2 regions of the Prevotella rectalis genome follow, and region 1 is predicted to be linked to the other one. Evidence: riboswitches for the same ligand, from Rfam matches in the RefSeq annotation. Region 1 holds a riboswitch; the other holds the start of a gene.

What was found. A riboswitch is a leader RNA that binds a small molecule or an ion and turns the genes downstream of it on or off. The one in region 1 is predicted to bind cobalamin.
Region 2: it holds a riboswitch for cobalamin, as region 1 does, so the genes downstream of both, E0E16_RS09975 (TonB-dependent receptor plug domain-containing protein) here and E0E16_RS07205 (hypothetical protein) in region 1, are expected to answer to the same signal.

The regions. Positions count from the first base shown of each region.
Region 1 covers NZ_LR027821.1:18,341-22,168, reverse strand. The annotation lists gene E0E16_RS07210 (sensor histidine kinase) at 1-632, opposite strand, end outside; gene E0E16_RS07205 (hypothetical protein) at 901-1,575, opposite strand; cobalamin riboswitch at 1,757-1,937, opposite strand; gene E0E16_RS07200 (GatB/YqeY domain-containing protein) at 2,554-2,991, shown strand; gene E0E16_RS07195 (glutaredoxin) at 3,082-3,378, shown strand; gene radA (DNA repair protein RadA) at 3,543-3,828, opposite strand, start outside.
Region 2 covers NZ_LR027822.1:384,674-388,501, reverse strand. The annotation lists gene E0E16_RS09980 (YncE family protein) at 1-290, opposite strand, end outside; gene E0E16_RS09975 (TonB-dependent receptor plug domain-containing protein) at 302-2,314, opposite strand; cobalamin riboswitch at 2,475-2,684, opposite strand; gene rplM (50S ribosomal protein L13) at 3,335-3,799, shown strand; gene rpsI (30S ribosomal protein S9) at 3,809-3,828, shown strand, end outside.

The DNA.
Region 1 (3,828 bases):
TGGGGATAGGTCTCTCGCAAAATGGTGGTCCATGCCATCAACGACGAGATGGGGGTGCCCAATTGGTGGGCAGTCTCCTTGCTCAATCCCACCCAAATCTTGTTCTGCTCGGAACGTTTGAGGGTCAGGAGGGCGAAAATGGCCAAGACGACAAACACGACGACCATGCCCAATTGCACATAAGGATAAATCGCCAAACGCTTCAATATCATCGACTCGTCATAGCAAACCACTATGACGTCGCGCCGTCCCGCCGACAATGGAATCTTTATGAATTGCCGTGCCTCCATGTACTGTTGTGCCAGGGCGGACACCTGACGCATGCTGTCGGCCTTACTCTCTGCCTTGAGGCGGACATTCCTGAAGTCGGTTACGCGGTTGCGGTTGTCGAGGACGATGACCGGGATGGTGTTGTTTTCATTGAGCACCTTCAGCACCAATGCCAAGTCGGTGTTCTCGTCTGCCTGACTAAGCGCGCGCATTGCCTCCGCCCATACCTCCATCCGGCTGCGCTCTTGCTGTGCCAAGTCCTTCGTGAGCAAACTCGATGCCGCCAATGATGCCACCGCGATGACAATTGCCATCACCACCAGCCCGATCTTGATGCGTCGTATGTGATCTGTCCACTGCATAATTCTCATTGATAACGAGTGGCATCCCGATTTATTGCAAGACAGGCGGGATTATTATACGCGCCGGGGCTGGGAATGTGTCGTGTGGAGAAAACATCGTCCGCAAAGCAGGGAGCGTTGCCTGTGCGGACATGAAACGGAAAAAGCCGGGCGTCATCGCGATGCCCGGCTTTTGTTGAAAAGAGGAATTAAAGATTTGTATTATTTCACAACAATACTTTTACTCATAATTCTTTTTTCCTGAATCAATCTTCGATATGAAAATACCTTACGCTGTACACGGAAATTGTACAGCATGATTAACATCTACAATATACTTATTTACTAATACTTCTGATGTGGTGTAAAGGCTCACCTTGCTGCCTTGGGTAACATTCTTCACGATGGTGTTTCCGTTCTCAAGGTTTACACTTGCCACGATGATGGTCTTCATCGTGCGGCAGCCCTCCGGGTTTTCTTCCGTTTCCGCGGCATGGACGCCATCGCTGAGCTGAACGAGCGTCAGCGTGGCGTCGATTTTTTGTCCGTCGGCAACGTTCTCTTCTGTGTCGCAAGCCAACCGGAAGAGGTTGTTTCCCTCAACGAGTGCGAGGGGTTCAGTAGTGGTAATTTCAAAGGCGTTGTTGGTTACGTCCGCCTCTCCGAGTTTTTTTGTGGTTGAAAAAGTATTGGAATCCTTGCTATAATATAAGGTGGCGAGTGCCACTTGGTTGTGCGTGTTGTTGGTTGTGAATCCGAATTTCCCGGTGTTGCTCTTCAGCCGTGTGGTGAGCGCGCCATCTTCGACCGATGATTTCCCGCTTCCCACTTCTTGTTTGCTGAAGGGGGCAAGTCGGCTCTCTGCCGTTGCTTTCGTCGCGAGGACAATCCATCCGCCGATGCGCAGCATCGTTGGCAAAAACAGATGTGGTCTTTGGTTCATACCATTATATATAGGCTTCATGCTTCGTTTTTTTCATTCTTGTGTTCGGCTGCCCCTCCCAAGATCGTTGGGTGCGTTCTTTGTCGCGAAAGGACAATCCACACAAGCAATATCAACGAACAACGGCAGCCTGCCATTTTCGTTATGGGTATTGATGTATGTTGATTTCTAACTTCTCAGCCTAACCCCGGAGGCTTTTCGTGAAGCGGAATGAAATAAGGCAGGTCTTCTGACTTTGTTGTCTGCTCACAAACCCCTTCCCGAACCTTGTTCAGTGGTTATGGTTTGTGCCCACAAAGACAACTCACAGCAGCCGGACTGTTTGGGATTCACACCCAATTCCCTTTTAATCGCTGTCGCGAACCAAATTCGTTGCAAAGGTAAGAATATTTTTTGAACCACAAAGAGAAAACAGAAAAAAAATGAAAAAAGTGTGTATTTGTTACAAGCGTTTCTTTGCTGGGCATCACTAAAACACAAAAAAAGGGTGTTTTTCGCTTTTGAACCACGGGCGAAAACCTGCCTGCGCACACGGATTTTGTAAAAGAATATATCCTACCGAAACTTGAAGGCTGAGCTTTTGGATGGTAAAAGGTGAGCAAATGGAGAACAAAAGGTGAGCTTTCGCATTGCAAAAGGTGAGCTTTTGGAACATGATTTCCAAACGCTTGTATTTCAATGGCTTGCAATCCTCACAATTTCCTTTAATGTGTAAAATTTTTTCCTCTCGTTCCCACTTCGTCATTGTGTCGCGAAATGGTTTGGCAAACTTTGTCCCATCCGTTGCAATGGAAGAAAAAATGGTTGTGAAATGTTTTGCAACGCCTGTTCAATGCCTGCATACGTATTGCCGACCGGTGGATGCTTTCGATGGTTTTGTCATAATTTCGCCACGCGAATGATTGGTACAGATATTGCTATATCTTTCATGATGCTTCCGAAAAGTGCACGGAAGGGACAAATGGAAATTATAAACCATATATATATAACAAAAAAGATATGATTCACGCACAGATTGACGAGTTGATTCGCAATGCGATGAAAGCTCATGAAAATGACAAGAGAGACGTGCTCCGACTAATCAAGACAGAGTTTCTCAAGTATAACACTTCCAAAGAGGGGGCAGGAAAAGAGATGGACGAAGAAAAGGAGTTCGCCATTCTGAAGAAAATGGTGGCGCAACGCCAAGATGCCATTGCACAATACAACAAAGCGAACCGACCGGAACTGGCAGAGAAGGAACGCAAGGAACTCGACATCATCAGCGGGTTTCTGCCTGCCGTGCCCACGGAGGAGGAGCTCACGGCTTGCGCAAAATCGGTCATTGAGGCACGTCCCGAGGCAAACATGGGAATTATCATAAAAGAGGTGAAGGCACAACTCCCCATGGCGGACGGCAAGACGTTGGCGGGCATTGTGCGCGGATTGCTCAATTAGAAAACAAAAGGGCAGGGGAGGAAAGGAAAGACTTTGGCGAAAACCGAACCATCGCTTGTCCGAAGAATAAAAAAAAGAAAGGAAAAGAAAATGATAAAGATGTATGTCATGCCGACTTGTCCGCACTGCTCCCACGTGGAGAAACAAGTGGAGGGCAACGCGAATTTCGAGATTGTGGACATTGGCGCACACGTGAGAAACCTAAAGGAGTTTTTGCGACTGCGCGACGCTCACCCGGCTTTCGCCGAAGCGAGGAAAGTGGGCGACGTGGGCATCCCCTGTTACGTGCGAGAGGACGGCAGCGTAACGTTGCAATCTGTCGAAGTGGGATTGGAACCCATGCCCGAGGAAGGCGCATCGTGCGGTCTGGACGGCAGCGGTTGCTGACGAATTGCTTCCCCGCGTCTTGACTTACGCCACGCGTTTGCCTTGTCGTGGCAACATGGCGCGTGCGCAGACGTTGGCAGGTTTCGGCGTATCAACCGCCACGAGATTTTATGAGGTAAGTCGCGAAAGAGCCATGCCGACATGCCGGCATGGCTTTGCGATGTTCAACCAAAGAGCAGGCGCAGAGCTTCCTCCACTTTCGCAACGGGGTGGAGAGTTATGGTCTTGTCGGAGGGAAGTCCCGAGGCGTTGTTTCCGGGAATGATGATGTGCCCGAAGCCCAATTTTCCGGCTTCGGCTATGCGTTGTTCCATGCGGTTCACGGGGCGCACCTCGCCACTCAGCCCCACCTCGCCCGCCATGCACCAACTTGCATCGATGGGTGTATCGACATTCGAGGACAACACGGCGGCTATGACGCTCAAGTCCATTGCCGTGTCGGTGATGCGC
Region 2 (3,828 bases), on a different contig from region 1:
CCGTATATTTGTATATCGTTTCCCACATCTCCTAATTCCTTGATGACATTAGGATTTCGTTCCGCGTAGAAATTACGTGCGTAGAGTCCTGTCTGATAATCGAAGTAATCCAAGGTGCATTTGTTGCTTCCCATGTTTCCTTCGTTCACAAGGTAGAAACCGCGCACTTTGCTGTTCGGAAGAGGTGGATCATTGATGATGTCGTATTCGGTGGGCACTACCAATTCGTCCTCTCTGCAAGAGTAGAATACGAACATCGCTAATATCATGATAAACCAAAATTTCTTCATAGTCTTTTATGTTAGATTTCCACCATTACAGTGAACCGATAGTTGCGCTTGGGCATTGGATAGTTGATAATGACATCATAATCTTGCGAGAATAGATTATTGACTTCCAACAATCCCCGCATGTTCACGTTCCTTATTCTGAAAGTCTTTGAAAGAGATACATCGCTTGTGTACCACGGTTGTGTGTAATTGTAGCGAATGTTTTCTTGCTGGTTGTAGCGTTCGCCCACATAAATGAAACTATAGTTCAAGTTCCAACCTTTGTACTCTGCATTGAAGATGGCACTACCCGAATGGTGTGGAATATAAGGAATCTGGTCCCGGTAATAGTTGTCAGCGGGATTGGTGACATCGATTGCATGTTGGTAGGTGTATTGGGTGCGCAGCGTGAGATAAAGGTCTTTGATGGGATTGATAGTTGCTTGGGCAGAAGCGTCAATACCTTTGATTTCCACCTCGCCAAGGTTCAGCATTGTCCAACGGAACTGTTGCCCTTTGGGATAAGCCACGATTTTGTCTTTCACCTTATTATAATACGCATCAACGCTGAAACGAAGATTGGTGAAGAATCGTTCCGGCGACTGGTGCTCGTAGAGCATTCCTACATTGTATTGGGTTACGTGTTCGGGGTTCAGTTTAGAGTTTCCCATGTCAGCATAATAAAGGTCGTTGAATGTGGGCATACGGAAACTTTTCTTGTAGAACAGACGGAAAGAGAAATCCTTCGACTTGAATGGGTGGATGGCCATAATCACGGCAGGTGTGAACACAAATTTATCGCTTGGAGCTTCCTGACCGTCGAGTGCATCGTGGATATAAGTCGCCAAACCGCTTGCCTGTAATTTTATCCAATCTAAATGATAGGCTGCTGCCAATGACAGCATGTGGGTTTGTCTGGTAGGTTTCGCAAAACCATAAACGTTCGCATCGAGCGAGTTCCATTGGAAGTCATAGCTGGCAGAGGCTTTCAGCTCCGGAAGGAAAGAATACATGTTGGCTGACGAAAAGTAAACTTCCCGCTGTTTGTAGAGGTTGTCTATCTTTATCTGTTTGTCATCGTTGTTTACGTAGTGGGTACGATAGAATGAGTATTTCCCTTGGTTCAGTGTTGTAAATTTATTGATGGTATGGTTGAAGCTGAATTGTGCGAATGAGTTGGTGTCCCAAATGCGCTCGCCTCTGCGCCAAACATTGTTTACAATTGCACCGGGAACTCCACGTTCGGAGTTGTAGTTATATAGTTTCGCATGCCAGTCGCCATGGTTGGTACGTCCGTTCAGGTTGAGTTCCAGACGAGTAGCGTTGATGTCTCCGTTTTGTCGTATTGCGGTGGTGTCGTAGGCCAATTCGCCAGCAGGATTTACGCGGCGATAGCGAAACTTGTATTTGCCGCTTGCGTTTATCCACTCCGTACTGAGCTGAGCATTCAGCCTCTCGTTGAGCTTAAGCTCTACGAGTGCCGAAGGATTGATGAGGTCAGATGAACCTATGCGTATGGTTCCCCGTGCATGATAGCTCTCTTTGTGGGCAAACACCGGAACTCTTGTTCGTATATACACAGAACCAGCCGAACCGAAATCTTTAGCTGCTTGTAGTATGTCGCTTTTCTGACCGTTATAGAGCGAGATGGACTCTATATTGTCGAGTGAGAATTGCCCCAAGTCTATCTGTCCGTTCTGCGCATTTCCCAGTTGAATGCCGTCGTAGGATATTCCCATGTGGTTGGTGCCCATGCTTCGGATGTTGATGGTTTTGATACCACCGACACCGCCATAGTCTTTCAACTGTACACCAGAGAAATAGCGTAAGGCGTCAGCAACATTTAGAGAGTTCATGTTGCGCAATTCCTTTCCGTTAAGTTGCTGCGATGGAACGACTGTTTTTTGCACATAATTGGCGACAATGGTAACCTCCTCCAAGTGATGAAGGCTGTCCAATTTACTCTTTGTCTTGATCTCGTTTTGAGCAATTCCTCCTAATGCGATACTAAAAAAAATAATCAGTAAAAGACCTCTTCTATACATATATATATTCTTAATTGAATGCGACAAACTGTACTTCCGCGAGGTGTGAGTGCGAATTTCAGCTGTGGCAAAATCAAAGCGTACTACAAGTAGTCAAATAAAGAAACAGAAATTGTTAGTGAAAATACTATTTGCTGTTGCTCTAACCGAAACCCGCGGCAGCTTTCTTGATTGGTGAACAGGTATTCTGACTTATCCCTATCTCTCTGCTCCTTCTCAGTTGTTGGTGCAATCAATGGCTTTGTGCAGCGATAATAATTAGGACTTACAGCAGCAGGCACTATTCCGGATTCACACCGGATTCCCTTTAACCGCATAGCTCGTGGCATCTTTATGCTTGTTGCGGTTCATTCACAGGTGCAAAGGTAATAAATATCAAGTAAATGCGGAAAAATAACGAGGACATTTTGAAATGTAGGCTCATTTTTCTGTGTCTTGCAAAATCATGAGGAGGGTAGCGGATGCCTGTTCTCGATGGTTGGATTGTAGTATCGCTCTACGCTGCTTTTGGCGATAAAACGAATAGAAAAACAAGGTTTTGAAACACGGTTTGTAATTGATTGTAAACCAGTATGTTAGCAACTGCTTTTCAAAAGGTTAGCTTTTGGACTCCATTTGGTCATCAAACGAGTGCCAAAAGGTTAGCTTTTGCATCGTCATTGCTGACCTATTGCTCACGTAGCGTTTTCCATCGGCTCATGATAGACAAAATTACGACGTGGGATGTCGGTGGTAAATGTGCCGGATAGTTGTTTTATATGATAATGTTATGCCTGTTGAGAATAGTTAAAAAATGATGTTTATGTTAAATAATGATAAATATATAGAATTAATCCCTGATGTTATGGATTCTGGTATATAAAATGAGTAATTTTGCAGACCGATTATTTCCGAGGGCGTTCTTAGAGCCCTCAGCGTGGGTGTGTTAATAGTGATGGCTTTTGGCCGAGCCGCACGGTTAGAGAATCGTCCGCGCAACAAACAAAAACGTTTTTTAGTAGTAAAAATTTAAATTTAGAAATGGACACTTTAAGTTACAAGACTATTTCCGTAAACAAGGAAACAGCCAAGAAAGAGTGGGTTGTAGTTGATGCTACCGACCAAATCGTAGGTCGTCTCTGCTCTAAGGTAGCCAAGCTGCTTCGCGGAAAGTACAAGCCAAGTTTTACTCCGCATGTGGATTGCGGAGACAATGTAATCATTATCAACGCGGAAAAAGTAGTTTTCTCCGGCATGAAAGAAACGGATAAACTTTACACTCGTTATACCGGTTATCCCGGCGGTCAGCGCTTCAATACGCCCGCCCAACTTCGCACTCGCAAAGGTGGTGTGGATAAAATGCTTCGTCACACCGTTAAGGGTATGTTGCCAAAGGGACGTCTCGGTCGCCATTTGTTGGACAACCTTTATGTGATTGAAGGCTCCGAACTCAACGGACTTGAGGCACAGAAGCCACAGTCGATTGATATTAACCAGTATAAATAAAAGGTAAAGATGGAAGTTATTAATACAGT